One region of the Allorhizobium ampelinum S4 genome, then DNA from elsewhere that is predicted to be linked to it. Evidence: predicted binding sites of a transcription regulator. Region 1 holds the regulator's gene; the other holds the start of a gene.
What was found. The regulator PhoB, encoded in region 1, activates phosphate uptake and scavenging genes when phosphate is short. The targets are predictions, from matches to a motif close to TGTCATNNANCTGTCAT.

Region 1 (16,222 bases):
ATAGGTCGTACCATGCACGCCAGCCGTCATGCCGGACGCAGCCTCTTCTGTGGCAAGGCAGGCACCGAACGGGAAGCCGCCGCCAATACCCTTGGCCACCGCCATGATGTCGGGGGTGAGGCCAGCCCATTCATGGGCAAAGAACTTGCCCGTCCGGCCCACGCCCGACTGTACTTCGTCGAGAATGAGCAGCAGGCCCTTCTCGTCGCAGATTGCCCGCAATTCGCGCAGGAACTCGCTCCCCACGACGCGAATACCGCCTTCGCCCTGGATAGGTTCGATCAGCAACGCAGCCGTGCTGTCGGTGATCGCCGCCTTCAATGCGTCGAGATCGCCGAACGGCACCTGGTCGAAGCCGGGCGCCTTGGGGCCGAAGCCTTCAAGATATTTCTCCTGGCCGCCAGCAGCGATGGTGGCGATGGTGCGGCCATGAAAGGCACCCTCGAAAGTGATGATGTGGAACTTCTCCGGATGGCCCTTGCTATAGTGATAGCGGCGAGCCGTCTTGATGGCGCATTCGAGCGCTTCGGCTCCGGAATTGGTGAAGAACACCTTGTCGGCAAATGTTGCCTCGACCAGCCTTGCGGCCAGGCGTTCCTGGCCGGGAACTTCATAGAGGTTCGAAAGATGCCAGACTTTTTCCGCCTGGCTTTTCAATGCCTCGACGAGATGCGGATGCGAGTGGCCGCAGGACGTCACGGCGACGCCGCCGGCAAAGTCGAGATATTGCTCACCTGTTTCAGTGTAAAGCCACGGGCCCTCGCCTCGCTCGAAACGCAGCGGCGCACGTGAAAACGTGTTGAACAGCGGCGTTGATGTCTGAGCCATGGCGGAAAATCCTTTCGAGCGGCTTTTTGAAGTCTCAATGAGTTTATAGGCTAACCACCGAAAAACCGGTGGAAAAAATCAAAAATGCCGCCTTTCGGCGGCATTTGCACTATTCCGGCTTCCGCCAGCGTTGTCAACAAAACATCGGGGCAAAGGCATTGCTCCGACATGTCCTTGCAAGCGCTGTTGAACAAACCGCCTCGATAAAAAATCGGTGGATAGCAAGTTGGGGAAAAGCCTGAAATTCGATTCACGATGATTCGGCGACTCTTGTCACGGAGTCAGGCTCACACTAGGTTAATAACGAATTACTACACTGCATGCGGCGGAAAAGTCACCAACAACACGAGGAAAGTTGGGTTCCGGAACCTTCCGGGACATGGATGATGGATTCCGCGTCAAGCGCGTGCACCAGGCGGAGATTGCGGCATGAACTGGACGGACGAGCGAGTTGAAAGACTCACGAAATTATGGGCCGAAGGCCTGAGCGCAAGTCAGATTGCGACGCAGCTTGGCGGCGTCAGCCGGAATGCCGTGATTGGCAAGGTGCATCGGTTGTGCCTTCCCGGACGCGCCAAGGCAGGCGGTCCCGCCGCGACACCAGCGCGCACACCCAAGCGGCCAGCGCCGTCCACGCCTCGTGCACCGAGTTTTGCCGCACGCACGCCTTCAAGCGCGCCGCGTCCTGCCGCGCGCACTGCTGCGGCGACCGCGCTGAACGAAGATCTCGACATGGATGTCACCGAGAACATGGCTGCTTTGCCGGTTCTCAACACCACCATTCTGCCAGCCTCGCGCCGTCTGTCGCTGACGGACCTGACCGAGCGGACCTGCAAATGGCCGGTTGGCGACCCGATGACCGACGAGTTTCACTTCTGTGGCTGCGACAGCCAGGACAATTCTCCCTATTGCAAATATCACGCGAAGCTCGCCTACCAGCCGGTAAACGAGCGGCGCCGGGCTGCTGCGAACGCGCGCTGATCTCTGCCCGTGATCTCCGATCGCATGTCATAAAAAAAGCGAGCCGCCCGGCTCGCTTTTTTCGTTCCACTGGGGTTTCGGTCCATAAAAACAGAGCAGCGATCTTATGCTTCCATCGAATAGCCGGCGCCGCGCACCGTGCGGATCACGTCCTGCATATTGGAAAAGTTGAGCGCCTTGCGCAGCCGTCCGACATGGACATCGACTGTGCGCTCGTCCACATAAATGTCATGGCCCCAGACGCCGTCCAGCAGTTGAGAGCGGGAAAACACCCGGCCGGGTGAGGTCATCAGGAACTCCAGCAGCCGGAATTCGGTGGGCCCGAGGCGCACTTCGCGGCTCTTGCGATGGACACGATGGGTTTCGCGATCAAGCTCGATATCGCCGCAACGCAGCAGGCTGGACAGAACTTCCGGCTTGGCGCGGCGCAGCATCGCCTTGACGCGGGCCATCAGTTCCGGCGTCGAGAACGGTTTGACGACATAATCGTCGGCACCGGTGGCAAGTCCGCGCACCCGTTCGCTCTCTTCGCCACGCGCGGTCAGCATGATGATCGGCAGGCGCTCGGTATCGGGCCGCATCCGCAGGCGACGACATAGCTCAATGCCGGAAACACCCGGCAACATCCAATCGAGGATCAGCAGATCCGGCACCCGCTCCTGCAGGCGAAGCTCGGCTTCGTCTCCCCGCAGAATGGTTTCGACCTCATAGCCTTCCGATTCCAGATTATAACGCAAAAGGACGCTCAGGGCTTCTTCGTCTTCAACGACGGCAATTTTCGGCAGCATTCGATCCCATACCTTCAATGAGAGAGTCTTCCCGCAAGCCTTTCCTTGTCCGCTCTGGCGAAAAAGAACACGGCAATACGAGAATTTCGATGTTTACAGCATGTTTGCGCTTCATGATGGCGCTCTACTGTGACTGGAAGGCTGGCCTGTCGCCACAGGTCGAACCTTCGGGTGAAGCCCCCACCCCATTTGGCGTCAGACGCTGAGCTGTCCGATGCCAATCTCCGTCATGGTTTCATACCGGCAGCCACAGATCATGGCTCTTGGTATGCTTTTCTTTGATATCTCAAGGTCTTGATGCCTTGAGATATCAACACGTCATGCAATGCGGGGATGGGTCAACATCCTCGCATTGTCATCTCAATCGGCGACCCCGAAAGCGGTCGTCGTGTCGTCCTTCGGGCGCTCACCCTCGGGCTGTGCGCCAGTGGCCATGTAATAGATGGTCTCGGCGATATTGGTGGCATGGTCGCCGATGCGCTCGATATTCTTGGCGCAGAACAGAAGGTGCGTGCAGGTGGTGATGTTGCGCGGATCTTCCATCATATAGGTCAGCAATTCGCGAAACAGCGAGGTGTAGATTGCATCGATCTCCTCATCGCGGTCGCGGATCGACTTGGCCTTTTCCGCCGAGCGGGTGGTGTAGACATCCAGCACTTCCTTGAGCTGGGTCATCGCCAGTTCCGAAAGATGCTCGATGCCGCGGGCCAGCTTGCGCGGCACGCCGGTGCCTTGCACGGCCATGACCCGCTTGGCATTGTTCTTACCGAGATCGCCGACGCGCTCCAGATCCGAGGCAATCCTGAGCGCACCGATGATTTCGCGCAGATCGGCGGCCATGGGCTGACGTTTTGCGATGGTGACGATCGCTTTGTCACCCACTTCGCGCTCGGCATTGTCCATGATCACGTCGTCGGAGATCACCTTCTGGGCGAGGGCGGCATCGGAATTGACCAGCGCGCGAACGGATTCACCCACCATCTGCTCGGCCAGACCGCCCATTTCCGAAATGCGGCGCATTAGATATTTCAGTTCCTCGTCAAAGGCGGTGTAGATATGCGCTGTCATGTTCTGATCCTTTAAAAAGATGCATTTTCAATCAACCGTCGGATCAGCCGAACCGGCCCATGATATAGTCCTGGGTCCGCTGGTCGTCCGGGTTGGTGAACATCTTGTCGGTATCGTTTTCCTCGACCAACTGGCCGAGATGGAACATTGCCGTGCGCTGGGACACACGAGCGGCCTGCTGCATCGAATGCGTGACGATGACGATGGTGAAATTGGCCCGCAATTCGTGGATCAGTTCTTCCACCTTGGCCGTCGCAATCGGGTCCAGGGCCGAGCAGGGCTCGTCCATCAGGATGACTTCCGGGCTGACGGCAATGGCGCGGGCAATGCACAGACGCTGCTGCTGTCCGCCGGAAAGGCCCGTTCCCGGCTCCTGTAGGCGATCCTTTGCTTCGTTCCAAAGACCGGCGCGCTGAAGGCTCTTTTCGACGATCTGGTCCATGTCTGCCTTGTTGCGGGCGAGACCATGGATGCGCGGGCCGTAGGCAATGTTTTCGTAGATCGACTTGGGGAACGGGTTCGGCTTCTGGAATACCATGCCGACGCGGGCGCGAAGCTCGACAACGTCGATAGATGGATCGTAGATATCCATGCCGTCGAGGGTGATAAGGCCGGTGACCCGGCAATGATCGATGGTGTCGTTCATGCGGTTCAGCGTCCGCAAGAACGTAGACTTGCCGCAACCCGAAGGACCGATCAGCGCCGTGACGGTATTTTCGCGGACATTCAGGTTCACGTCGAACAGGGCGCGCTTTTCACCGTAGTAAACGGACACATCCTTGCCGACCATCTTGGTGTTCACTTCGGTCATCTTCTGATCCAAGGCCTTTTCAACTGCTGATTCAGACATCATGTTCATATTCTTACTCCTCCGGCCTTTCTTTTCGCAATTGCTTGGCGAAAGCCGCGACGAACTTTCCTGGACGTTATCGCCCAGGACCGTGGTTCAGCTGGTTTCTACCACCGCCGCTCAAACCGCCTGCGCAGCAGGATGGCACCAACATTCATGATCAGCAGGAAAATCAGCAGAATGATGATGGCACCGGACGTCCGCTCCACGAAAGCGCGCTCGGCTTCATTGGCCCACATATAGATCTGTACCGGCAGGGCTGTCGACGGATCGAGCGGCGTACCCGGATAATCCGCCACGAAAGCCACCATGCCAATCAGCAACAGCGGTGCGGTCTCGCCCAGTGCATGGGCAAGTCCGATAATCGTGCCGGTCAACACGCCGGGCATGGCGAGCGGCAGGACGTGATGGAACACGGTCTGCATCTTGGACGCACCAAGACCCAGTGCCGCAGCGCGGATCGACGGCGGCACGGCCTTCAAGGCTGCGCGGGTGGCAATGATGATCGTCGGCAGGGTCATCAGGGTGAGCACCAGTCCGCCGACCAGCGAGGCCGAGCGCGGCAGACCGGCGAAGTTGATGAACACCGCCAGGCCCAGCAGGCCGAAGACGATAGAGGGAACGGCTGCGAGATTGTTGATATTGACCTCGATCAGGTCGGTCCAACGGTTCTTCGGGGCAAATTCCTCAAGATAGATCGAGGTTGCCACGCCGATGGGCAGAGCCAGGATCAACACGGTCAGCATCATATAGGCAGTACCGATCAAGGCCACGCCAACGCCTGCGGCTTCCGGGCGGCTGGATGCGCCGTTGACGAAAATACCGGTATTGAAGGACTTGGCCAGCGCGCCGCTTTCAGCCAGCGTATTCATCCAGCCGATCTGCTGGTCGGAAATTTTCCGGCTGCTCTCATCGACCGTCAGGTCGAATTGCCCCTTGAAGGCCGTATCGATTGTGGCACTGGCCAGGACCGAGACCGGAACCGTCTTGCCGACAAGCAACGGATCGGCAACGACCATATTGCGCAATTGGACGCGGACATTGTCGGACACCATCTCGGTCAATTGCTTCATTGCCGGACGATTGGATGTATCGATCTTCAGTTTTGCCGCCAGCGCATTGCGCACCAGAACCGGATAATTGGCCGCAACCAAAACATCGGGATTGGTGGCGCGCTGGTTGCTGGGATCGATCAGCTTCTCGCTAAACTCAACCGGAACGGTGATCGTTGTCTGCAAGAAGGCTGTGTAGCCTTTGGAAACCACCGACGTGAGCAGCAGCAGCAGGAACAACAAACCGAAGCTGATGGCGACAATGCCATAGGCCCGGAAACGGCGCTCAGCGGCGTAGCGACGCTTGATGCCGATATCCCGGCGAGGACGCGATACAGGGGCAAGGGCGCCAGCGCCGTGGCCTGCCGCAGCGGGGGAGAGGGTCTCGCTCATTCGTACTGCTCCCGGTATTTGCGCACGATGTAAAGCGCATAGATATTAAGGCAAAGCGTGATGGCAAAAAGGGTAATACCCAGTGCGAAGGCCACCAGCGTTTGCGGAGAGGTAAATTCAAGGTCGCCGGTCAGCTGGTTGACGATCTTAACGGTGACTGTTGTCATCGGCTCGAAAGGATTGAGCTGAATACGTGCCGCAACGCCTGCGGCCAGCACCACGATCATGGTTTCGCCGATAGCACGCGATGCCGTCATCAGCAGCGCGCCGACAATACCCGGAAGTGCTGCCGGCAGGATCACCCGCTTGACGGTTTCAGACCGTGTGGCACCCAGGCCAAGCGAACCATCCCGAAGCGAGCGCGGCACGGCAGTGATGATGTCGTCCGACAGGGAGGAGACATAGGGGATCAGCATGATCCCCATCACGAAGCCTGCCGTCAGCACGCTCTGTGCCTGGATGAAGCTGACGAAATCGCCGGTGGCGATGCCGTTGATCTTGGCGGAGATATCCCGCAGGAACGGACCGACCGAGGTCAGCGCGAAGAAGCCGTAGACGATGGTCGGAATACCGGCCAGCACTTCCAGCAGTGGCTTGGTGATCGAGCGCAGCCGTGGCGAGGCATATTCGGCCATGTAGATGGCAGCAAACAGACCGACGGGCACGGCAAACAGCATGGCGACCACGCCGATATAGAGTGTGCCGAGCAGAAGCGGGATCAATCCGAACTGGCCGCCGGTATCGGTGGCGCCAGCAGCGGCAAAGCGAGGATCCCAGACCGTGCCGAAGAAGAACCGCCAGGCCGGAACCTCCCGGAAGAAGTGGGTGGCTTCCGTCAGCATCGACATGATGATGCCGACTGTCGTCAAGATGGCGATGGAAGAGCAGATGACCAAGGCTGCCTGAATGGCTTGCTCCACCCGATTGCGGGCGCGAAAGCGTGGCGCGATCAACCGAAGCCCGAACAGGGCGCCTGCGAGCGAGGTGGCGATTACCACGATGGTCAGCGCCAGATCGTTGATGGCGCGCATGCCGTTCAAGGCCTCCGCCGCCACGATCATGTAGGGCTCAGGCTCGCCGGCCAGCGGTACGCCTTGTTCGGCCAGCATTGTGCGGGCAGTCGTGGCATCTGCGCTTTTCAACTTGGCCAATTGGTCGTCGTCAAGGCTTTTCAAGCCACGAGCGATTGCACCGATGGTGCCGTAATTGAGGTTCTGGGTGGCTCCTGCCTGCGCCTTGACCGCATCGGGCATCGCATCGCGTACACGCGTTTCGATCAGCGATGGCGCAATCGCCATCCAGAGGCCCAGCACCAGGAAGGCGGGTACAACTGCCAGAATAGAAACAAAACTGCCATGATAGCCATAGCGGGAATGCAGGGCAGACGCGCGGCCTTGCGCGAGCGACTGTGCCCGTGACGAGCCCAGCAGATAGCCGATGATCCCGATAGCTATGACGATAAAAATTAGGATTGACGTACTCATTCTACCATCCCCGGCCTCTCCACGCCCTGCCGCCAAGGGCTGGGCCGCATGTTACGTCATCAATAAACATCAACCGCAACATCATGATGAGGCTGGCGCGGACAGTGTTCGCGCCAGCCTCAAAGTCTTACTTGCCAGCGGTGAACTTGGCGCGGAACTCTTCGCGCTCCTTGTCGGGAGCCGGAACCAGGCCGTAATTGGCCAGCGGGCCGTCAGTGCCGATCATCTGCTCGGACAGGAAGAAGTCGACATATTCCTTCATGCCAGGGATAACGCCGAGATGGGCCTTCTTGACGTAGAAGAACAACGGACGCGAAACCGGGTATTTGCCAGTGGCAACGGTCTCAACCGAAGGCTTGACGCCGGAAACGGTGGCAACCTTCAGCTTGTCTGCATTGTTTTCATAGAAGGACAGGCCAAATACGCCAATGGCGGTCTTGTTGGCAGCGATGCGGGCCAGCGTTTCGCTGTAATCGCCGTCGATATCGACAGCCTTGCCATCCTTACGCACGGCGATGCACTTCTTAGGCGCATCCTTTTCGCCAACGGCAGCCTTGATGACGTCAAGAGCACCGGCGTCCTTGCAGCCCTGCTGGAGGACGTTGACTTCGAACACTTCGCGCGTGCCGTGCTTTTCGCCCGGAATGAACGCCATGATATCGGTGTCCGGCAGGCTCTTGTTGACTTCCGACCACTTCTTGTAGGGGTTGGCAACAAGCTTGCCGTCAACCACGACTTCAGCAGCCAGACCCTTGTAAAGGTCGGTCGGCACCAGGGCGAGGTCCTTGTTGGAGCTGTCGACGGCGAAAACGATGCCGTCATAGCCGAACTTGACTTCCTGGATGTCGGTCACGCCAGCAGCCTTACAGGCTTCGGCTTCGGACTTGTTGATCGGACGCGATGCATTGGCGATATCGATGGTTTCCGGACCAACGCCCTTGCAGAATTCCTTCAGGCCAGCGCCGGTGCCGCCGGATTCGACGACCGGGGTCTTGAACTTGGTAAAGGTCTCGCCAAAGGTTTCAGCAACGATCTTGGCATAGGGAAGAACGGTGGAGGAACCAGCGATCTGGACCTGATCACGCGCAGCGGCGGCGCCAGCAAAGGCGACTGAGGCGACCAGAGCCGCTACGGACAGTTTCAGCATATTCATTTATCTCTCCCGAGAATGAGCTTTCGTGTGGGATGCAAGCGTCTGTCGCTTACAATCGCCGTGCTCCGGCGGCTTGTTCTTAAGCCCCGACAGGCTTTGCTTTTATGTCAGTTAGGTGAAACATTTGTGACAGTTCAACCATTTGATATATCTATATAAATATTCCAAGAGTTAAAAAGAGACACGAAATCTGTCAAAATCGGACGGTAAAGTCGGTCCCCTGGCCAAGTTCCGAGCGGATGATCAGCCGCGCGCGGTGGCGGGTCAGGATATGCTTGACGATGGCAAGCCCCAGGCCGGTTCCTTTCTTGGAGCGGCTATCGGCAACACTGACACGGTAAAAGCGTTCCGTCAGGCGCGGCACATCCTCGGCAGGCACGCCCGGCCCCTTGTCCACCACGCTGACTTCCACGCCGCTTGTTTTCTGGCGTAGAAAGACGTCCACCTGCTTGCCTTCCTGGCCATATTTACAGGCATTTTCGATCAGGTTTTCGAAAACCTGGATCAGTTCGTCGCGGTCGCCCGTGACCTCGATGCTATCCTGTGGCAGATGCAGGCGCAGATCCACATCCAGCTCTGCGGCGAGTGGGGTCAGGCTGTCCCGCACATGGCTTAGAACGGGCTGGAGCGACACTTTCTGGTCAGGCGCCAGATGGGCTTTCAACTCCAGCCGCGATAGGGACAGCAGATCGTCCACCAGCCGGCTCATCCGGTTGGCCTGATCCAGCATGATGCCCAGAAAGCGCTCTTGCGCCTTCAGGTCGTTGCGGGCGGGGCCGAGCAGGGTCTCGATGAAACCGCGCAAGGAGGCAAGCGGCGTGCGCAGTTCGTGGCTGGCATTGGCGACGAAATCCGAACGCATTCTGTCGATCCGGCGCAGTTCCGAAATATCGCGAAACGTCATGACGAAAAGGGCAGAATCCCGCTTCAGTTGCGGTAGGGACAAGGGCGCGACCCGCACCGCGAAGACCCGCTCGGAGGGCAGCACCTCGGAATGTTCGATCTGGTTGGGCAAGCCATTGCCGACGGTCTCGCGCACCATATCGAGAATGCCGGGTGACCGCCAACGGGCGGAAATATGCATGCCGGTTTCCAGCTTGCCAAACGCCTTTTCGGCGGCGCCGTTCTGGAAGACCACGCCTCCATCCGAGCCGAAGACCACGCAGGGCAGGTCGATGGCCGTGATTGTCGCCTGCACAAGCCCCTCAACTTCCTCGCCGTGCGGCAAGACAGGCGAGGCTGCCACAGGGAAATGCACCGGCGGATCTTTGTCTTCTGCGCCCTTATAGAGCAGGATGACCATCAGCGAAAAGAGCAGCAAGACGACGCCGAACTCGCTATCGGCACCGGCCAACACCGACGAGCCGGAGACCAGGATCGCCAGGAGGATAAAATCCCAGCGGTCGCGCAATCGCTCGCCAAAGCGCCGCCAGGATGGAAATAACTGCTTCAATGAAAACCTCCGGCGGCGGTATGGGTGGGCTGGAGAGATACCCTATTCCTGTTGCATGACAGGTTTTTACCGCCTACGCACGAATGAATGTCAACGCACGGACGGGAACGAAGCGTCGCACTCCCACGTTTCAAACAGGTTGTTGAAGATTTTGACAGTTTCATGGTCAATATACTCAAATCAGACGGTCTTGGTGACAGGGAGAATGGAATGGATGACGAGCAGCAGGCAGGCAGTCGCGGCGTAACTTTGCGGATCAGGGGTGAATTGCGCGCCTTTGATATCGACGATCCGGTTCTGCCGGACTGGGTTGAAAAGGAAGCGCTGAGCTCTGGCGGTCATCCCTATGACAAGAAGTTGAAAAGAGAGGTCTATGAGGAGGAGTTGAAAAAACTCCAGATCGAACTGGTTAAGGTGCAGTATTGGCTGCAATCGACCCGCAAACGTGTGATGGCCCTGTTCGAGGGGCGAGATGCGGCTGGCAAAGGCGGCACGATCCACTCCATTCTCGAATATATGAATCCTCGATCGGTCCACAATGTCGCCTTGACCAAGCCATCAGAAACGGAACTCGGTCAATGGTATTTTCAGCGCTATATCACCCATTTTCCGGGCGGCGGCGACATGTCGTTGTTCGACCGTTCATGGTACAATCGAGCAGTTGTGGAGCCGGTCATGGGTTTTTGCACGCCCGACCAATACGAGCATTTCCTGGAACAGGCGCCACGGTTTGAAAAGCTGATCGGGCAGGAGGGCATTTACTTCTTCAAATTCTGGCTCGATATCGGCCAGGAAATGCAGATCAAGCGATTTCATGACCGCCGTCACGATCCGCTGAAGGTCTGGAAACTATCGCCCATGGACATTGCCGCCCTGGATAAATGGGGCGATTATACCGAAAAACGCGACCGGATGCTGAAGGAAACCCATACCAAGCACGCCCCATGGATTGTAGCCAAGGCCAATGACAAGCGCCGGGCTCACCTCAATGTCATAAGGCATATGCTGCTTTCCCTTGACTATGAAGGGCGCGACATAAAGGCGATCGGCGAGATTGACAAAAAGATCGTCGCAGAGGCGCCGGATATTCTCTGACGGCGGACGTTGTCCGCAGGGTGTTTTTCAAGTGGACATTCAGCAGTTTTGGCGTGCGGCAGTATCTTTTCGGGTTTCGTTCGAGATAACGATACTGCCACCGCCATCACTTGCCGGGAAGAACACGCACCGCGTAAAGATTGATGCCATTGCCCTGACCGCTGATATCGGCGTTGATCAGAAGCTGCCCAGGCGCGTTGGGAGCGATGCCGTTCGGCAGGGTCACTCGAAACAACAGGTCGGCTTTTTCCGGATTGGCTGTGAATCTGTGACGGGCGCAGTCGCCCAGACGATCGAATGCGCAACTCAGCGAGAACTGAACCGGTTTTTCACCAAAAGACTGTACAGTCAGGGCAATGGTCGAGGTTCCTCCAGCCATTTGCCGCAACAGGTCAGGCGCGATTTCGATGGCGGCCGTCCCATCCATGTCGGTGCTGCGTGAAACGATATGAACAGCCTGGCCATCGCTGGCGCCGACTACATCCGCCGTGGCATTTGGCCTTGCCTTGATTTTCGAGGCGTCGCCGGGCTGGAAGGCCTCTATCCAATCATTGGAAAAACCGCGTTGCGGATCGATTGTCTTTGGCTCGTTTGCCGCTTCGCCGCCGGATTGATCGGTGGGCTGGTCGCCATTGAAGTCTTCCGACGACACAGTCGGCGTCGGTGAGGGCGCGCCCGTCTGCCGCTGGTCAGGAGACAGCAACAGGCCGGTGGAATAGACCCACCAGGCCGCAATGCCGATGGAAGACAGAAGGGTGACGGAAATCAGCAAGCGCGACAGGACGCCCCGGCGACGGCGTGGCTTTGCAACGGGCTCCGCCCGCATGCCACGGACAGGCTCCTCGTCATACTCGTCTTCCGCGCTCTCTGGCTCTGCACTCTTTGGCCGGGCCGAAAACGAAGCAAAACTCGACATGCCTGCCGGATCCGCCCGGTCATGCCGTTCGGCCCGGACATCATCAAGGTCGAGGCTTGGTTCGGCAGGCCGCCCGTGATCCCGATCGACGCCGAAGGACAGCGAGGCTGAATCGTCGCCGGGAGCGTTCGCATCGGCTGAGACCGATGGCGCGGGACCTCTTGGCGGCGTTGATGTCGAGAGAGGTGGCGACGTGGGCGGCGGAACCGGAGCGCGTGACACAGGCTCAACGGCGGCTTCAGCTTTCAGCCGTGCCCGCTCCTGCTGCTCGATCGCATGAATGGTCGCTTCCAGCCGATGGCGCTGCTCGGCCACGGTCTCCGGATCATTGACATTCTGCTTCTTGAGGCCTGCTTCCAGAGCCTGGCGCGCAGACTGGTAAATTCTGGCCCGAACTTCAGCCCGCGATCGCTCCGACCGGTCGAGGGCGCTTCTGATGGCCGTTTCCAATCCGCTCACGCGAGACCTTTCCACATTCATGGCCCGCGACGAAATGTATCGGGCATTCTTCTTCCCTTGAATCGGTAATCGGAGACTAGGCAAACCGCAAGCCCGCAGCCCATCCCCCGACAGATCGATAGTGGAAAAACATCATTATAAAGCCTGGCGAGCGGCTTGCGATGGTTCTGGAGCCAGTGCGGCTGCCGCTGTTAGCCGGATCAACATCTAGGTCTTCTCAGCTTGGGGGACAAACTGCTCTGCTCTTTTCAACCGGCGACAGGTCTGCTAATCTTTTGACGTTTACGCGAACGTCAATTTTTCGAGGCCCAAATGGCTCTTCCAGATATCTTGTCTCGTCACCTCAGACTTCCGGTGATTGCATCGCCTTTGTTCATTATTTCGCATCCGCGTCTGACATTGGCGCAGTGCAAGGCGGGTGTGGTTGGCGCCTTTCCGGCGTTGAACGCCCGGCCGGAAGCGCAGTTGGACGAGTGGCTGGATGAGATTACCCAGGAGCTTGCCGCCCATGACCGCGCCCATCCCGAGCGTCCGGCTGCGCCGTTCGCCGTCAACCAGATCGTCCACGGCTCCAACAAACGGCTGGAGCACGACCTGGGCATGTGCGTCAAATACAAAGTGCCGATCGTCATCTCTTCGCTGGGCGCCGTGCCGGAGGTGAATGCTGCTATCCATTCTTACGGCGGTATCGTGTTGCATGACGTGATCAACAACCGCCATGCCCATTCGGCGATCCGCAAGGGCGCCGATGGCCTGATCGCGGTTGCCGCAGGGGCTGGTGGCCATGCGGGAACGCTGTCACCCTTTGCGCTCCTGCAGGAAATCCGGGAATGGTTCGATGGGCCGCTGCTGCTTGCCGGTTCGATCTCGACCGGCGGCGCCATTCTTGCCGCTCAAGCAGCCGGTGCCGACATGGCCTATATCGGTTCGCCCTTCATTGCCACGCAAGAGGCGCGGGCGCCGGATGCCTACAAGCAGGCTCTCGTTGAGGCCAGCGCCACCGATATCGTCTACTCTAACTATTTTACCGGTATTCACGGCAATTACCTGCGCTCATCCATTGTTGCCTCGGGCCTGGACCCGGACAAATTGCCGGAAGCCGATCCCAGCAAGATGGATTTCGGCAGCGCCGTCACCGGCGCCAAAGCGTGGAAAGACATCTGGGGCTGCGGGCAAGGCATCGGTGCCATCAAGGCCGTGGAACCCGTTGCCGCGCTGGTCGATCGATTGGACACGGAATATCGCGCCGCCCGAGACAGGATCTGCGGAAAAGTGTAACGGATACCAAAAGGCATCTTGAAATCTGCAATGTTTGCCTGTATCCACCCGCACACATCGCAGGCTGGTCTTCGGCCTCGCGTGCCGCTTTAGCTCAGGTGGTAGAGCACATCATTCGTAATGATGGGGTCGCAGGTTCGAGTCCTGCAAGCGGCACCACTTAAATCCCTTAAGTTTGCAGTCGAAAACGATAGATCATAAAGGTCTCCCAGAGTTTATGTCTGCTTGAATGTCTCTCGATTTCAATTGATTGAGGAGATTTCGACAGGCGGCGTTACCTCGGCAGTGTCTGCACCGAACCTGGGCGTCGGCACCATGACTCCAGGCGTGCTGGTCTACGCTACGCTCAGAAAAAGATTGCCGGGTGGAGGCGATTGGAGCTCAAGATCCTCTGATCTATGTCAGCAATCGCTACCTTAACGGTGTCCTAATAATATATTTTAGCCATCTTGTGAAAGTGATTTCCCCATGATTGTATAGACAACTTCATGACTGACCGCTTACGTCAGATGTGAATGCGCAGCCACTGACCGCAGGGGATTGCATGATAACATTCGATCAAGTCAGCAAGCATTACGGCGACGCAACAGCTGCCGTTAACAGTCTTTCGCTGGTGGCTCCCACTGGCAAGCTGACCATCCTGGTTGGCCCTTCCGGCTGCGGCAAGACAACGTCTTTGCGGATGATCAACAGGCTGATTACGCCGTCGTCCGGATCTATTCTGCTGGATGGCGAACAAACCGGTCGGATGGATGTTGCTTTGTTGCGGCGCCGAATTGGTTATGTCATCCAGCATGCCGGTCTCTTCCCCCATCGCACCGTTGTACAGAACATCGCGACCACCGCGCGTCTGAACGGTGCGCCGAAACAGCAGGCGCTTCGGACTGCACATGAGCTGTTGGAGCGCGTTGGCTTGACCAGCGCTTTTGCAGATCGCTATCCCTGGCAGCTTTCGGGCGGACAGCAGCAGCGTGTCGGCGTGGCTCGGGCGCTGGCCTCCGATCCCAAGTTCATGTTGATGGACGAACCGTTCAGCGCCGTCGATCCGGTCGTGCGCGGCCAGTTGCAGGATGAGTTTCTCCGTCTTCAGCGTGACATCGGCAAAACGATTATCATGGTCACCCATGACATCGACGAGGCCCTGAAGCTCGGGGATCAAGTGGCGGTGCTGCGCTCCGGGGGGACGCTTGCGCAGATCGCAACACCGCAGGAACTTCTGGCGCGACCGGCGGATGCCTTCGTGGCAGACTTCATTGGTCGGGACCGAGGCTACCGCTTCCTGAGTTTCGCCGAATTCGGCAGCACGGTCCCTCTTGGGGTTGAACCGACGGCCACATTTGGTGCGACGCCGGAAGCCCTTCGCCATGCTGCCACGGACCGTTGGGTTCTTGTGACCGATGCCGCGAACCGACCCATCGGCTGGGCCGATGCGCCGGGGCTTCAACAGCCTTTGCGCGAGGGTGATCTCAATCTCAGCGGGACGCTGGCACCCGAAGGCAGCAGTCTTCGCCATTTGCTCGATGCTGCGCTCAGTTCGCCTTCAGGCCGCGGCGTTGTTGTGAGTGCATCGGGCGAACTCGTCGGTACGGTCACGCTGTCTAATGTGGTTGCGGCCATTGAGGGGGCGCGTGCCGGCCAGTTTGGAATGCAGCCATGAGGTTCGATTGGCTCTATAATGAGTCCGGGCGGATCGCCGAGCTGTTCATCTGGCATCTCTCGCTTTCCGTCATCCCGGTTTTGATCGGCCTGCTTCTGGCTCTGCCGCTCGGCTGGTTTGCCCAGCGTGCCGGTGTGTTTCGCTCCACTCTGCTGGGTGCCGCCGGACTTCTCTATACAATTCCGTCGCTGGCGCTGTTCGTTCTGTTGCCGCTCGTGCTTGGCACGCGGATCCTCGATCCCCTGAATGTCGTCGTTGCGTTGACGGTGTATGCCTTGGCGCTTCTGGTGCGTACGGTCAGCGACGGCCTGGATTCAATTTCTCCTGATGTCCTTCAGGCCGCCAATGCCATGGGCTACCGCCGCGCGGCACGCCTTCTGACGGTGGAATTGCCGCTGGCCGTTCCTGTCATCGCGGCCGGATTGCGGGTTGCCGTGGTGTCGAATGTCAGCATCGTTTCCGTCGCCGCTCTGGTCGGCACGCCACAGCTGGGCCTTCTCTTTACGCAAGGCCTCCAGCTGCAATTCCTAACCCCGATTATCGCGGGCATCGTGCTTTGCGTGCTTTTGGCAGTGCTTCTGGATGGGCTTGTGCTGTTCATCGCGCATCGCCTGACGCCATGGCAGCCGGGGAGGATGCCGCGATGATCGACTGGTTTTCAAATCCCGCCCATTGGACCGGAGACGGTGGCGTTATTGCTCTGGTCATCCAGCATCTGGCCTATAGCGGCGCCGCACTTTTGCTGGCCTGCCTGATCGGCTTGCCCG
Region 2 (16,222 bases), 620 kb from region 1:
GGCAGGCTGGTCGCCGTCCAATGGGCGAGACACTTTACGAAAACGGTCAGCACCAGCGGTGTCTCCTGCATCAGGAGCAGATCCAGCGAACCGTCATCACGGTCGGCCTGAAATAGCCGGTCGAGGCCAAGCAACGCCGACAGCAGCGCGCCAATCCAGACAATGGCCGGGCCGATGCGGGCCAGCAGATTCATATCCGGTCCGACGCCAAAGGGAATGACGGCAACCACAGTCAGGAAGAACAGCACACCGATCAGCGCGCCGCCGCCCGCCCTGACCGACAGTTTCAAGTCGCGCAGGAAAAGAGCGATCACGCCGCATCCTCCAGATCGCCGTAGTCGAAGCCCTTCATTTCCAACTGTTTCGGGCTTTCCAGGCCCAGTGGCTGGTGGGTGGCGGCCAGCACCATGCCGCCTTGGGCCAGATGGGCGCGGATCAGGCTTGAAAACATCTCATCGGCCTTCACGTCCAGTGCCGCTGTCGGCTCATCGAGAATCCAGATCGGCCGGTAGGAGACCAGCAGCCGGGCCATGGCAAAGCGCCGCTGCTGCCCGGCAGAAAGATAGCCATAGGGCAGGTGGGTGATGCCGCCCAGCCCGACCTGATCGGCGGCCTCTTCGATGGAGATACCCGCGCCGCCTTGGGGCTGTCCGAGAAATGCCTTCCAGAATTCCAGATTTTCAGCCACCGTCAGTTCCGCCTTCATGCCGTTGCGATGGCCGAGATAATGGCTGACCTCGCGGGGCGGTCGTGGCTCGGTGCCAGGTGATTCGAACAGGACGGAGCCGCGCTCTGGCCGGATGAAGCCGGCGATGACCCGCAGCAAGGTGGATTTTCCCGATCCGTTGCGACCGGTCAGGATCAGCGCTTCGCCAGATGACAGCGTGAAGGAGACGTTGCGAAACAGCAGATCTTCCCCGCGTTTTGCGGCCAGTTCCAGGGCATTTAGCCGGGTGATTTCCCCTTTGTTTAGCAAAGCTTATCGCCTTTAAAAAATTGTGCCATTTGGCCTTCTACACTCTGGAACAGTTCTTGGAAATTCTCTATAAGACCTGCAACCACGCCAGCGACCGGCGTGTCCATCATCCTAGCGCCGAACTTGAATGTTGCGTAAAGCGATTTTCACGGGCGGACAGCGGAAATGGTCGCACCCGCATCCTGATGTGCATGTAGTGCATAGGCGTCCGCACGTATGTGTTGGCTATCAGTATCAGCGGGGTTCTATCCGTGTCCAAATCGCTTGACAGTTTCAATTGCCGGTCGACGCTTTCCGTCGATGGCAAGGATTATGTCTATTACAGTATCCCCAAGGCCGAGGCCAATGGCCTGACCGGCGTCTCCAAACTGCCCTATTCCATGAAGGTGCTGCTGGAAAACCTGCTGCGCAACGAAGATGGCCGCTCCGTCACCAAGGCCGACATTGAAAACGTCGCCGCCTGGCTCGTTGACAAGGGCACGGCTGAAAACGAAATCGCTTATCGCCCTGCCCGCGTGCTGATGCAGGACTTCACCGGCGTTCCCGCCGTGGTCGATCTGGCCGCCATGCGCGATGCCATGGTGTCGCTGGGTGGCGATCCGGAAAAGATCAACCCGCTGGTTCCCGTTGACCTCGTCATCGACCACTCGGTTATTGTTGACGAATTCGGCACGCCAACCGCTTTTGCCCGCAACGTTGAGCTGGAATATGAGCGCAACGGCGAGCGTTACCGCTTCCTCAAGTGGGGCCAGCAGGCGTTCAAAAACTTCCGCGTTGTTCCTCCGGGCACTGGCATCTGTCACCAAGTCAACCTTGAATATCTCGGCCAGACCGTTTGGACCAAGGATGAAGACGGCGAAACCACTGCCTATCCTGACACCTGCGTTGGCACAGACAGCCACACCACCATGATCAATGGTCTGGGCGTTCTGGGCTGGGGCGTGGGCGGTATCGAAGCGGAAGCGGCCATGCTTGGTCAGCCGGTTTCCATGCTTCTGCCTGAAGTCATCGGCTTCAAGCTGACTGGCAAGGTCAAGGAAGGCGTCACCGCCACCGACCTCGTGCTGACCGTTGTGCAGATGCTGCGCAAGAAGGGCGTTGTGTCCAAGTTCGTTGAATTCTTCGGCCCCGGTCTGGATTCGATGTCTTTGGCCGACCGCGCCACCATTGGCAACATGGGCCCAGAATACGGCGCGACCTGCGGTTTCTTCCCGGTTGACGGCGAAACCATCAACTACCTCACCATGTCGGGCCGCACCAAGGACCGGATTGCACTGGTCGAAGCCTATTCCAAGGCGCAGGGCATGTGGCGCGATGGCGACGGTTCCGAACTGGTGTTCACCGACACGCTGGAACTCGATCTCGGCGACGTTGTGCCGTCGATGGCCGGTCCAAAGCGTCCGGAAGGCCGTCTGGCCTTGGAAACGATTGCGCCAAACTTCGCAACGGCTCTGGAAGGCGACTATAAGAAGCCCGGCCAGCTTTCCAATCGCTATCCGGTTGAAGGCACTGACTTCGACCTCGGTCATGGCGATGTGGCGATTGCCGCTATCACCTCCTGCACCAACACCTCCAACCCGAGCGTGTTGATTGCCGCTGGCCTTCTGGCCCGCAATGCTGTTGCCAAGGGCCTGAAGTCCAAGCCTTGGGTCAAGACCTCGCTGGCACCTGGAAGCCAGGTTGTTGGTGAATACCTGTCCAAGTCTGGTCTGCAAGTGTCTCTGGATGCGCTTGGCTTCAACCTCGTTGGTTTCGGCTGCACCACCTGCATCGGCAACTCTGGCCCGCTGCCAGCGCCGATCTCCAAGACCATCAACGACAAGGGCCTGATCACCGCTGGCGTGTTGTCGGGCAACCGTAACTTTGAAGGCCGTATCTCGCCGGACGTTCAGGCCAACTATCTGGCCTCTCCGCCGCTGGTTGTGGCTTATGCGCTGGCCGGTTCAGTCCAGAAGGACCTGACCACGGAGCCTTTGGGCGAAGATCAGGACGGCAATCCGGTTTTCCTCCGGGACATCTGGCCAACCTCGAAGGAAATCCAGGAATTCATCCTGAAATACGTCACCCGCGAGCTGTATGAAAGCAAATATGCCGACGTGTTCAAGGGCGATGAAAACTGGCAGGCCGTTCAGATTCCGGCTGGCCAGACCTATGCCTGGGACGACAACTCCACCTATGTGCAGAACCCGCCTTACTTCGTGGGCATGGGCAAGAGCGGCTCCGGTCTCAAGAACATCACCAATGCTCGCGTATTGGGTCTGTTCGGCGACAAGATCACCACCGACCATATCTCGCCGGCTGGCTCCATCAAGGCGGCGTCGCCTGCTGGCGCTTATCTGCTGGACCATGGCGTTGGCGTGGCTGACTTCAACCAGTACGGCACCCGTCGCGGCAATCACGAAGTGATGATGCGCGGTACCTTCGCCAATATCCGTATCCGCAACCACATGCTCGGCCCGAACGGCAAGGAAGGTGGCTACACCATCCATTATCCGTCCAAGGAAGAGATGTCGATTTACGATGCGGCCATGCAGTACAAGGCCGAGGGCGTTCCCCTGGTGATCTTTGCAGGCGTCGAATACGGCAACGGCTCGTCGCGTGACTGGGCTGCCAAGGGCACCAACCTGCTCGGCGTGCGCGCCGTGATCGCCCAGTCGTTCGAGCGTATCCACCGCTCCAACCTGGTCGGCATGGGCATTGTACCTTTCTGCTTCGAGGACGGCACCACCTGGGCCAGCCTCAACCTGAAGGGCGACGAGACCGTGACGATCGAAGGCCTCGAAGGCGAGATCAAGCCACGCGAGAAGAAGATCGCCAAGATCACCTATGCCGATGGCACGGTAAAGGATCTGCCGCTGATCTGCCGCATCGATACGCTTGACGAAGTGACCTACGTGAATAACGGTGGCATCTTGCAGACCGTTCTGCGCGATCTGGCCGCTTAATTCGGTCAATTCCTATTGAAAATACCAGCCGCCGGCGCAAATGCCGGCGGCTTTTTTGTTTTCTCTTCGCTTCAAGGTTGCCCTCACCCCAACGTGACTTGGTGTTGAAGCGGGTCCTGTTTATCCTCTCGACCATGAGCAGACAGATCGGTGATGTGGCGGGGCTTAAGACCAGGTTCATGTGACCGGTTTAAATTGCTTTGACATGTTTATGCAGTATGGACAGCGTAAGCCGGGCTGGCTGCAAGGACCGGCTGCAAAGGGGGGCAGGTCCGAGCAGTATCGGATTGGCGGCTAGAGACGCTTAGACTGCGATCATCGGCGCGATGCCGCGCTATTGTGGCCGGGCTTTAAGGGTTGAATAAAGGGGAGGGTTGAAGAATGGGGCAGTATCGATGGTTTCGATGAAGGTTACGGCAATCCCTGGAAAAGGCCTCCTTATGGGCCTGATGATGTGCTTGGCGGGTGCCTCAGTCGTCAAGGCTGAGGACGTGCGTTCGCCGAAGGGGGTTGTCGAGCTTTTTACGTCGCAGGGCTGTGTGTCATGCCCACCCGCCGACCGTGCCTTTGAAGCGCTCGCCAAACAACCTGATGTGATCGCATTGGCCTACCATGTCGATTACTGGAACTACCGTGGTTGGACCGATACGCTCGGGTCCCCTGGCAATACTGCCCGCCAATATGCTTATGCACGAAGCTTCGGCAGAAGCGGTGTCTATACGCCCCAGGCTGTGGTCAATGGCACGATGCAGATGAAGGGTACCGATGCGGCGACGCTTTCGGGAAAACTGGATGGGCTGCGGGCCAGCGGCAATGGATTGTCAGTCAAGGTTGACGCGGCCATTCAAGGCGACGCACTGTCTGTGTCAATCGGCAATGGCCAAGGCCGCGCTGATGTGATCGTCGTCTATTTCAAGCGTCGAAAAGATGTCGAGGTCCTGAAGGGTGAAAACAAGGGCCAGCGCATGACCTATTGGAACAGCGTCAGCGACATTCAATCTGTCGGCATGTGGCATGGCGATAGTTTGAAACTGACCCTGCCATCCAAGGTTCTGCGCAGCAATGATTGTGATGGATTTGCAGTCTTGCTTCAGTCTTCGACGCAAAATGGAGAGCCCGGCCGTATCGTCGGCGCAGCGATGGTGATGGCTCAATCCGCAGGAAATGAGAGTGCTAAGCAGCTCAATCCCTGATTGGCAAACAGTCTGCGCATGGCGCGCCCACAGGTCTCACATACAATATTATGTCTTCAGCGGGTCCGGCCGGGAACATTGGGGGGCTGGGGGTAAGGGGTCAATGCGCCAGACCGGACCCTTGACGCTGACGCGTCAACTGAAGACGGTGCAATCTCGTCTGCAATTGGGGCGCTGTTTTGACCGAAATACGGCGAAGGAAAAAAACCTTCCGAAATGGTACAGGTTGAGCTTTTTGGCGCAAACCGCTTACGCAGTTACGCTCTTGCAATTTGATGCCTGTCAGGCAAACTGTCACCGGCTTGTCATGAAAAGCACGAAGGAGCCCCAATGACCGATCAGCCGGATTTACCTCGCGAAGTCCCGCCCGTCACTCCTGAAACTGGCCAGCGCCCGGGCAACAGACCTGCTCCCGTGGTGGATCTTAGGGATTACAAGCAGAATCTTGATCCGTTACCGGTCACTTTTCATCGTACGGAATTGGATGCGATCCTATGGGTCTATGGCCGAATGGTTGGGGAAGGGGAGTGGCGCGATTACGCGCTCGACCACCTGAAAGACAAGGCGGTGTTTTCCGTATTCAAGCGCTCCGGTGAGATGCCTTTGTATCGGATCGAGAAAAATCCGAAGCTTGCGGCAAAGCAGGGGGCCTTTTCGGTGGTCAATACCCACGGAATGATCTTGAAGCGTGGCCATGACCTGCGCCAGGTGCTGAAAGTGTTCGACAAGGTTTTAAAACTGGTCGAATAGAGCATCCTTATGCTTTGAACAGGCTTCCAGGATAGGATTTTTCGTCGGGCAGGGTTTGGTTGCCCTCGCCGAGCGCGCGCTGCATGAAAACGGTGTCGAGCCAGGTTCCGTGCTTGAAGCCGGAGCCGTTGATACCACCCGCATGGGTAAAGCCTAGGCTGCGATGGACGCCGATTGATGCGGGATTAGCGCCGCCGATTACCGCGATCATCTGCCGGAAACCCAGTGCTGTGCATTGCGCCACCAGATCGGTCAGCAGCGCCTTGCCGATCCCCTTGCCTTGGGCTGCCTCTGCCAGATAAATCGAATCCTCCACCAGCCAGCGATAGGCGGGCCGAGTGCGAAAGGCCGAGGCATAGGCATAGCCGAGCAGACTGCCATCATCATCCTCAGCGACGATATAGGGATAGAACTGAGAGGTGATCGTTTCCATCCGGTGCGCCATCTCGGCTTCGTCGGGTGGCGTGATTTCATAGCTGGCCTTTCCGGTTAGAATGGCATGCCTATAAATCTCGGTGATGTGGGGGATGTCGGCTGGAGTGGCTGCGCGGATTTGCACGGGCATAGGACTTTCTACGCTGAGAAACAGTGTAGATTTCGTCTTGCATAGCCAGACGCTTACGGCAAGACGGCGCATGAAAAAGGGCGACCCGAAGGCCGCCCCGATGTTATCCTGTTGCGCTGTTCCGGGTTAACGACGGTCGCCCATGAAGCGAAGCATGAACAGGAACAGGTTGATGAAGTCGAGGTAAAGGGTCAGCGCACCCAGGATAGCCTTGCGGCCAGCCGTATCGGCACCATCCTGCTCGAAATACATTTCCTTGATCTTCTGCGTGTCGTAGGCGGTCAGGCCTGCGAAGATCACAACACCGATAGCCGAAACAGCAAAGGCCAGCGCCGAAGACTGAAGGAAGATGTTGACCAGCGAAGCGATGATCAGACCGAACAGGCCCATGATCAGGAACGAACCCATCGCGCTCAGGCTACGCTTGGTGGTGTAACCATAGAGCGACAGGGCGCCGAACGATGCAGCCGTGACGAAGAAGGTCTGTACCACGCTCTGGCCGGTATAGATCAGCAGGATGGACGACAGCGACAGACCCACCAGACCTGCATAGACCAGGAAGGTGGTGCGGGCCGCAGATACGCTCATCGACTGGATCTTGAAGCTCAGGAAAAATACCAGGCCGATAGGAGCCAGCATGATCACCCATTTCAGCGGGCTACCGTAAATGGCAGCGCCAAGGCTGGTCAGCATGATGCCGTTGCCGAATTGTCCGACAGCCTGGGATGTGTCGGTCGTGGTGGCAAGCATGGCGATCACGTAAGCCGCAACGCCGGTAATCGCCAGTCCAAGACCCATCAGGTTATAGACCTTCAGCATGTAGCTGCGCAGGCCCTGGTCGATCATCTCGGCCGAACCTACCCCAGTACGCGCCTGATAATTGCGAAAATCAGACATGGTTTCCTCTCATTAAGCCCCGGATTGTTCACGGTGCGGGACAGTGTCCCAAGCGCCGCTGCGGGGCTCCAGCATGCGTAGCGTCAATATGGGAGCAATAACGCTATAGAACAAGGGCTTTTGCGTTAAACCTCGGTAATGTGGCCTCTGGTCATCCAGTTCGGTTAACGGCCAAGGCCGCATCCCTGTCAGAGTTCCCGCAGAACCGGCGCTGCCTTCTGCCCCAGAACCCGCCATGTTCCGGCAAGACCGATGCCGATCGTCGTCACCAGCGCCAGCGCGACGGTGGAAACGGCGACCCCGGGAAGGAAGCTGGCGGGCAGTTTCATGATCTGGCTGACCACATACCAACCCGCAACGCTTCCGGCCAGCAGCGCGAAAATCGCCGTGGCAAGGCCAAGCAGCAGATATTCGTAGGTAAAGGCGCGGATCAGCATCGGGCGGGTCGCCCCAAGCGTTTTCAGCACCACCGCATCATGGGTGCGACCCCGATTGCCTGCCGCAAGCGCACCCGACAGCACCAGAACGGAGGAAATCAGGGCGATGGCGGCGGCGGCCCGGATGGCGACGGCCAACTGGCCAACCAGCGAATTGACCATGTCCAGCGCATCCTTCACCCGGACGCTGGTAATCGTGGGATAGGCCTTGGTGACAGCGCGCAGGATGCTGGCCTCCTGCTGCGGGCTGGCCGATGGCTCGGTCAGGGTGGCGATCCAGGCATGGGGTGCACCGGCAAAGGTATTGGGCGAAAACACCATGACAAAATTGATCGACAGGGATTGCCAATCCACCTTGCGGAAATTGGCGATTTTCGCGGTGATGGTGCGGCCCAGCACATTGACCGTTACTGTATCACCCAGCTTCAGGCCCAGTTCGCCGGCTTCTTGGGCTGAGAAAGACACCAGCGGTTCACCCTTGTAATCCGGTGTCCACCATTGCCCCTCCGTCACTGTGGCATTTTTCGGCAAGTCGGTGGCATAGGTAATACCCCGGTCGCCGCGCAGGACCCATCGGCCCTGCGGCGGCACGTTCATCTTGGCAACGTCCTGACCATTGAAAGCGGTGATTCGTCCGCGCAACATCGGCACTTCAACAACCTGTCCCTGCGGTGCCTCGCGGGCAATGATCTGGCGGAAACTGTCGAGCTGGTCGCGCTGGATATCGACAAAGAAGAAATTCGGGGCTTTTTCAGAGAGCGCACCCGTGAGATTGCGCCGCAGATTGCCGTCGATCATCGACAGTGTCACCAGAAGTGCTAAGCCAAGGCCAAGCGACAGAATGACCGAGGGCGTCAGCGCCCCGGGCCGATGGATATTGCCGACCGCCAGCCGCAGCGCAGGCGAGGGAAGCCGAGGGCTTTTCCGGGCAAGGGCTGCGACACCGTAAGCGACCAGCCGCAGCACCACGAAGCTGGCGGCCATGGCAATCAGGAAGAATATCGCCAGACGCCGGTCATAGGCGGTCAGGATCGCTAGTGCGGCAAGGGCGAGGATCGCCAGCCCCGCCACCAGCACGTAAGGCCAGGAGGGCAGGCGGCGGGTCTCGAAGCCTTGCTCGCGAAACAGCGCCGTGGTTGGCACTTGCCGCGCGTGGCCGAGCGGCATGACGGCAAAAGCCAGCGTGGTCAGCCCACCAAACAGCAGGGCCAGCAGCAGCGAGCGTGGGTAAATGGCGAAATCCGCCTGGATCGGCAGGAATTGCGCGAGATAATAGCTGGCAATCCAGGGGGCGATGGCACCAATGGCAAGGCCCAGCGCAATGCCGATGCTGGCGACCATCAGGATCTGGAACAGATAGACCATGACGACGACGGAAGCCGGTGCGCCCAGGCATTTCAGCGTGGCAATGACGCTGCGTTTACTGTCGAGAAAGGCGCGCACCGCATTGGCGACGCCGACACCGCCAACGATCAACGCCGTCAGCCCGACAAGTGTCAGGAATTGCGAAAACCGGGTGATATTTTCGGTCAGATTGGGGGCTGCCCGGTCGCTGGTGCGGATCGACCAGCCCGCATCGGGAAATTGCTGCTTGGCCTGATCCTGAATGGCCGCGAGCGACGGACTGCCAGGGTTCAGCTTGAGTTTGTAGACCTGTTCTACAAGGCTACCGGTCTGGATCAAGCCGGAGGCGGTAAGCGCTTCGCGGCTGGTGATGATGCGCGGCGCAAAGCCGAAGCCTTCGGAAATGGCATCCGGCTCGGTGGTGATGGTGCCGGTGATCACCAGCCGGACGGAGCCGACCAGCAGGCTATCGCCGATCTTTATCCCCAGCCGATCGAGCAACAAAGGGGCTGCCACTGCGCCATAAGCGTCACCGGTTTTTGTCAATAGGTCAGCCAAGGGCTGGTCCGGCGTGGAGACGAAAGTACCATAGAGCGGATAGGCACTATCGACAGCCTTGATTTCCGCCAGAGACTGATCGGACCCATCCGGCAATCGGGCCATGGAGCGCAGGCCGGTGGAGGTAGAGACGGTGCCGAGCCCCTTTAGGAAGGCACTCTCCGCCACATTGGCCTCCCGGTTGTTCAGCTCAAACCGGATGTCGCCGCCCAAAAGCGATTGCCCCTGGCTGGCGATGGACCGGGTAATCGATGTGGAGACGGAATTGACGGCGGCAATCGCTGCCGTGCCGAGGGCAATGCAGGCCAGGAAAATATAAAATCCGCCAAACCCGCCGCGCATTTCGCGGGCGCTGAGACGCAAGGCGGTTCTGAGACGTTGCAAAAATCCGCTCATGCCGAAACGGTCTCGTCCGCGAGCGTCTTGCCAGCCTTGTCATCCGGTTCGATCTGGCCTGAGCGGACCCGGACCTGTCTTGAGCAGCGACCGGCCAGCGCGGTATCGTGGGTGACAAGAACCAGCGTGGTCTTGCGCTCGGCCTGTTTGGCAAACAGCAGGTCGGCAATCTGGCGTCCGGTTGCGCCATCCAGGTTTCCAGTTGGCTCATCGGCAATCACCACGGCGGGTGAGGGGGCAAGGGCGCGGGCAATGGCGACCCGTTGCTGTTCGCCACCGGACAATTGGCCGGGATAATGGCTGAGCCGCTCGCCTAGGCCGACGGCGCGCAATTCCCGGGCGGCAATGTCGAAAGGATTTTTGATATTGGCCAGTTCCAGCGGCACGGCGACATTTTCCAGCGCCGTCATATTGGCGATCAGGTGGAAAGACTGAAAGACGATGCCGATATTGCGGCCGCGAAAATCGGCCAGCGCATCTTCACTCAAGCCATGCAGCGCGGTGCCGTTGATGTGGATTTCGCCGCTGTCCAGCCGTTCCAGCCCGGCCAGCACCATCAGCAGCGTCGATTTGCCCGAACCGGAGGGGCCGACGATGCCGATTGATTCGCCTTCTGAAATATCCAGGTCCATACCCCTGAGGACGTGGACCGAGGCGGCGGCATTGCCAAGGGTGAGATCGGCTTTTCTGAGCTGAATGATGGTTTGTCTCACGCGGTTTTCGTCCTATATGAGGTTCAAGGGCTTTAACGCCTTGGCGATGTCCGGTCGGGCATCATGATCGTCTACGCGAATTTAGGAAAGCCATCATGGGTTTTAAACCTGTCCCCCTTCAATTCGCCGTCATAGTGGTGGCTAGCCTGCTCGCAGGCGGTAGTTTTGCCCTGCCGAGCGTCGCTCAGGAACAGGCTCCGCAAGGCCAGCCAGCGGAACAGTCCATGCCTGATCAGCCTCCCGCGGACCAGTCCATGCCGGAGGATGCAACGGGGGATACGCCGGTGGCGGAAGCGCAAGTGCAATTGATCGGGCTTGGTGACAGCCTGATGGCCGGCTATCAGCTTCAGGGCGACGAGGCCTTGACGAGCCAGCTGGAAAAAGCCCTGCATGACAAGGGCATGAATGTCAGTATCGGCAATGCAGGCGTGTCCGGCGATACCACGGAAGGCGGGCTGGCGCGGGTTGACTGGTCGGTGCCGGATGGAACGCAGGGCGTTATCCTGGAACTTGGCGCCAACGATGCGCTGCGCGGTATTGCGCCGGAAGAGAGTGAAAAAAACCTGGCGGCGATCATCGAAAAATTGCAGGCCCGCAAGATTGGCGTGCTGCTGGTGGGGATGATTGCGCCGCCCAATATGGGGGCGGATTATGCCAAGAGGTTTAATCCGATCTATCAGCGTCTGGCTGAAAAATATAAAATTCCGCTTTATCCCTTTATCCTTGAGGGCGTCGTGACTGATGCCACGTTGAAACTGGGCGATGGCATGCATCCCAACGCCAAGGGCGTGGGGGTGATGGTCGAGCATATGCTGCCCGCCGTCCAGAGTTTCGCGAAAGGTTTGGAGGATAAGGTGAATTAACGACTTGCTTACCCTTTGCAAGCATGATTCGTTGTTAGCATCTGCAAAAGATTCGGGGAGCTCTCCATGCCGAGATTGTTCACTGCCCTCGAAATTCCGCGCAACGTGGCCTTGAGCCTGTCTTTGCTGCGCGGCGGGCTTCCGGGAGCCCGATGGATCGATGTGGAAAATTACCATATCACCCTTCGGTTCATAGGCGATATCGACGGGCGCACCGCCGATGAGATCGTCGATAGGCTGGATCGCATCGACCGGCCGGAATTCCAGCTCAGTCTGAACGGCATCGGGTCCTTCGGGTCGAAAAAACCGCATTCCATCTGGGCAGGTGTTACACCGCATCCGCAGATGACGGCGCTCCAGGGCGAAATCGAGCGGATCTGCCAACGAGTGGGGCTGCCACCCGACCCCCGAAAGTTTATGCCGCATGTGACACTGGCGCGGCTGAAGTCATCGAGACTGGATGACGTTGTTCATTATTTATCAGGGCGCGGTAATTTCCAGACCGCGCCCTTTTTCGTTCCAAGATTCGTGCTGATGTCCTCCAAGGAATCGGTGGGGGGTGGCCCTTATCTGAAGGAGGAAATCTTCCCCCTCTATGAAGAGCGCTCAGAGGTCAGTTTTTCAGAACATGCCGAGCATTCGCTGAACGGATAAGCCCAATCTGAAAACGGACGTCAAAGGAACTTTTTGCGCTCGAATGGCTTGTCTGATGAGCGCTCCTCGCCATGTCGGCGAGTGATATGCTGCGGCGGTCAGATTGGAATTGATCATGCGATATGAACGACTTGCGCCGGAGGCGATTCCCGGCGCTCTGCGCGATCTGGATGGGTGGAGCCTGTCTGAACAGGGCGACGCGATCACCAAGGAATTTTCCTTCGACGATTTTGCGCAAGCCTTCGGCTTCATGACGGAATGCGCCATCATTGCTGAAAAAATGGGCCATCATCCGGAATGGTTCAATGTTTACAGGCGTGTCGATGTGCGGTTGACCACCCATGATGTCGGTGGATTGACCGGGCATGATCTGAAGCTGGCAGCTGCCATGGACCAGGTCGCAAAGCGGCGCGTTTGACAGAAACACTCGCCATTCCCATATCAGGGTCCACACCCCACGTTGGAGAGTGAGAAAGAGGAAGGTCATGGGCGAGGCGAAACTGGACGATGTGAAGATTGGTGAAATTCTTCTGCCGGGCGATGAAGCCGAACAGCAAAAGCAGGAGCAAAAGCTGAGCCGCACCTTCTGGCCGAAGATGCGCAAAGCCATTCGTCACATCCCGTTTTCCCGGGATGTGATTGCCGCTTTCTACTGCGCGACGGATCGGCAGACGCCGCTTAGGGTGCGGGGCATCCTGCTGGCGGCGCTTGGCTATTTCGTCCTGCCGTTTGATGCCATTCCCGACATGCTGGCCTTTGTCGGCTTTACCGACGACATTGCCGTGCTGACGACTGCGCTGGCGATGATCAACGGCCATATCAAGGAACGTCATTACGATGCAGCCGATGCCGTCTTGGCCGATGACGGCGATCCGGTGCAAGGTGGGGAAAAAAGCGCACCACATGGGCAGGCTGAGCGGGGCTGATTGCGACATTTTCAACTATGGCGCCAGTCTCTTGCGCCATAGTCCAATTCCTGCCTGATTCCTTGTGTTCTACCAGAGGGCCGGTTGATCTGCCGGTGCCTTCAATCTGTACCATTTTCGGAAAAGGACTGACTGGAAGCATGGATTTGTCGGCTATAAGCTGTGCATTTCGTGTCTCGTTGACGGTTTGGTAACCAAAATTAAGTCAAATTGAATGAGGTTTCGAGGCTGGACACGAGACTGTTTGTCTTGGCGTCCGACGAAAAAGCGGCAGGAAGAAAATGTTTGTAAAAAGAATCGCAACCGCAGTCGCAATCATGCTGGCATTCGCCGATGTGGCCGCAGCGCAATCGCCAAGCCCGACGCGGATCGAGCAGTTCAAGGCTTGGGGTGCTTATTCCTACAAGTCCGGCAATAGCACGGTCTGCTATGTGCTGTCGGTGCCGACCACGAAGGAACCGCCCTCTGTCAATCACGGCGATATTTTCTTCATCGTCTCGCAGCGTCCCGGCCAGAACATTTCCTACGAGCCGCAGGCGATGATGGGCTACACGCTGAAGACCGGTTCCAAGGTGACGGTGAAGATCGACGCCAAGAGCTTTACGATGTTTACCAAAGACAGTGCTGCCTGGGTGGAAAACGCCGCGGAAGAGCCAGCTTTGGTCGCCGCGATGAAGGTCGGCAAGACCATGAGCGTCCAGGCCGTTTCCGGTCGTGGCACGCCAACCAATTACGCCTATTCGCTTCAGGGTATTTCCGATGCCTTGAAACGCATTGAAAAGTGCAAATAATATTTGCTTCATGATGCGACGAAGGCCGGGTCTCCCGGCCTTTTTGCGTTTTGGGATGACGTCGCGGCATTTTGATGATAAAGGCCCGGCAAATGCGGTCTTGAAGGCTGCCGCGCCGTTGTCTGCTGATGATGGGGCGTTATCGATTTCTTGCACACAGCAAAGTTGAAAAATAGAGTGCGAAGGCCCGCGTCATTTTATGGCTGCTAGGCTGTCGATCACTTGGTTTTGATGAGGTTAAGCGATGGCTGCCACGGAAATTATCATTGAGCGGACGCCCCAGGCGCGGCCCGCCGCCATGACAGGCGCTACCAAGCCGACCCTGATCGGCCAGACCCGTGAGGAAATGGGCGAGATGCTGCGCGAGATCGGCGTGGCCGACAAGCAGGTGCGGATGCGCGTCGCCCAGTTGTGGAACTGGATCTATGTGCGCGGCGTCTCCGATTTCGACCAGATGACCAATGTCGCCAAGGACATGCGCGAGAAGCTCAAGGCGCATTTCACCATTGCCCGGCCTGAAATCGTTGAGGAACAGGTCTCCAATGACGGCACCCGCAAGTGGTTGCTGCGCTATCCGCCGCGCGGTGCCGGGCGTCCGGTGGAGGTGGAATGCGTCTATATTCCGGAAGAGGGCCGGGGGACGCTCTGCGTTTCCAGCCAGGTGGGCTGCACGCTGACCTGCACCTTCTGTCACACCGGTACGCAAAAGCTGGTGCGCAACCTGACGGCGGAAGAAGTGCTGTCGCAACTGTTGCTGGCCCGCGACCGGCTGGGCGATTTTCCCGACCGCGATGCGCCTGTCGGCGCGATGGTGCCGAATGAGGGCCGCAAGATCACCAATATGGTGATGATGGGCATGGGCGAGCCGCTTTATAATTTCGAGGAAGTGAAAAAGGCGCTGCTGATTGCCTCGGATGGCGATGGGTTGTCGCTTTCCAAGCGCCGCATCACGCTTTCGACCTCCGGCGTCGTGCCGGAAATCTACCGCACCGGCGATGAAATCGGCGTGATGCTGGCGATTTCGCTGCATGCGGTGCGCGACGAATTGCGCGACCTTCTGGTGCCGATCAACAAGAAATATCCGCTGAAAGACCTGATTGAAGCCTGTCGCAATTATCCGGGCCTGTCCAATGCCCGGCGCATTACCTTTGAATATGTGATGCTGAAGGATGTGAACGACAGTCTTGAGGATGCCAAGGGCCTGATTCAGCTGTTGAAGGGCATTCCGTCCAAGATCAATCTCATTCCCTTCAATCCCTGGCCGGGCACCAATTACCAGTGTTCTGACTGGGACCAGATCATGAAATTTGCCGATTTCATCAATTCGGCAGGCTATGCCTCACCGATCCGCACCCCGCGCGGCCGCGATATTCTGGCGGCCTGCGGACAGTTGAAGTCGGAATCGGAACGGATGCGCAAGACCGAGCGTCTGGCCTATGAGGCGATGATGATCGTTGGCCATGGCGAGGATGATTAAGGCGAGGACGATTGATGGAAATTGCCGTTCGCAATGAACGAACCAAGCTAACGGCAACCTATATCAATGGCGTTGCCATCGCGATTTTTGCCGTTGGAGGTTTTGCGCCTGTCATCTCGACAGTCAATAGCGGCCATGGTCCGAACGGAAATCTCGCTCTTGTGTGTTCCATTTGCATTTTAGCGTCTGTGGCATTACATTTGTTAGCGCGGAAGATATTGAAAGGTCTGAAGCCATGAGCACAGAGCAATTTCTGACAATGTTGATCATGCCCATCGGTGGCCTGATGATCGGCTTTTTCATGCTCTTCATCACCCGCAAGGATCGTATTGACGCTGAAAAATCGCGCAAACACGTTCATTGATCTGGCTTATCGCGCTTGGGTCATCAGGATCTTGGCGGCGAAGACTGAAAACACGCCTGCAAAGGTGTAATCCATTCCCCTCAGCACTTTCGGGTTTTGTTGCAGCCAGCCAGCCAGCTTGTCGGCGGCCAGCACGATGGCGACCGTGACGGGTAGCGACACCAGCATGAACCAGAAACCGAGGAACAGCAGCTTGCCTGTGACATCAGGGTCATGGGCGGTGACGAATTGCGGCAGGAAGGTCATGAAGAAAATGATAACCTTGGGGTTGAGCAGATTGACCCAGATCCCGTTGAGAAAAGCCGCCTTCACGCTACCCTTTGCGCCCGCTTCAGGCGTGGCGACGAATTTTGAGCCGTGGCGGATCGCCTGA

Region 2: the regulator PhoB is predicted to act here: its motif matches at 5,407-5,423, upstream of AVI_RS16535 (DUF2794 domain-containing protein).

Annotation. Positions count from the first base shown of each region.
Region 1 covers NC_011989.1:408,437-424,658, forward strand. The annotation lists gene AVI_RS01960 (aspartate aminotransferase family protein) at 1-828, opposite strand, end outside; gene AVI_RS01965 (GcrA family cell cycle regulator) at 1,258-1,809, shown strand; gene phoB (phosphate regulon transcriptional regulator PhoB) at 1,914-2,597, opposite strand; gene phoU (phosphate signaling complex protein PhoU) at 2,958-3,665, opposite strand; gene pstB (phosphate ABC transporter ATP-binding protein PstB) at 3,709-4,524, opposite strand; gene pstA (phosphate ABC transporter permease PstA) at 4,623-5,960, opposite strand; gene pstC (phosphate ABC transporter permease subunit PstC) at 5,957-7,444, opposite strand; gene AVI_RS01995 (substrate-binding domain-containing protein) at 7,572-8,597, opposite strand; gene phoR (phosphate regulon sensor histidine kinase PhoR) at 8,791-10,008, opposite strand; gene ppk2 (polyphosphate kinase 2) at 10,261-11,145, shown strand; gene AVI_RS02010 (hypothetical protein) at 11,252-12,520, opposite strand; gene AVI_RS02015 (NAD(P)H-dependent flavin oxidoreductase) at 12,833-13,798, shown strand; tRNA gene AVI_RS02020 (tRNA-Thr) at 13,882-13,957, shown strand; gene AVI_RS02025 (ABC transporter ATP-binding protein) at 14,343-15,455, shown strand; gene AVI_RS02030 (ABC transporter permease) at 15,452-16,102, shown strand; gene AVI_RS02035 (ABC transporter permease) at 16,099-16,222, shown strand, end outside.
Region 2 covers NC_011989.1:3,513,597-3,529,818, reverse strand. The annotation lists gene ccmB (heme exporter protein CcmB) at 1-314, opposite strand, end outside; gene ccmA (heme ABC exporter ATP-binding protein CcmA) at 311-976, opposite strand; gene acnA (aconitate hydratase AcnA) at 1,228-3,921, shown strand; gene AVI_RS16545 (DUF1223 domain-containing protein) at 4,362-5,114, shown strand; gene AVI_RS16535 (DUF2794 domain-containing protein) at 5,445-5,864, shown strand; gene AVI_RS16530 (GNAT family N-acetyltransferase) at 5,872-6,429, opposite strand; gene AVI_RS16525 (Bax inhibitor-1/YccA family protein) at 6,556-7,326, opposite strand; gene AVI_RS16520 (ABC transporter permease) at 7,515-10,061, opposite strand; gene AVI_RS16515 (ABC transporter ATP-binding protein) at 10,058-10,774, opposite strand; gene AVI_RS16510 (arylesterase) at 11,029-11,637, shown strand; gene thpR (RNA 2',3'-cyclic phosphodiesterase) at 11,704-12,291, shown strand; gene AVI_RS16500 (4a-hydroxytetrahydrobiopterin dehydratase) at 12,407-12,709, shown strand; gene AVI_RS16495 (YkvA family protein) at 12,792-13,217, shown strand; gene AVI_RS16490 (invasion associated locus B family protein) at 13,499-14,008, shown strand; gene rlmN (dual-specificity RNA methyltransferase RlmN) at 14,307-15,485, shown strand; gene AVI_RS16480 (hypothetical protein) at 15,500-15,724, shown strand; gene AVI_RS31725 (hypothetical protein) at 15,721-15,849, shown strand; gene AVI_RS16475 (LysE family translocator) at 15,856-16,222, opposite strand, start outside.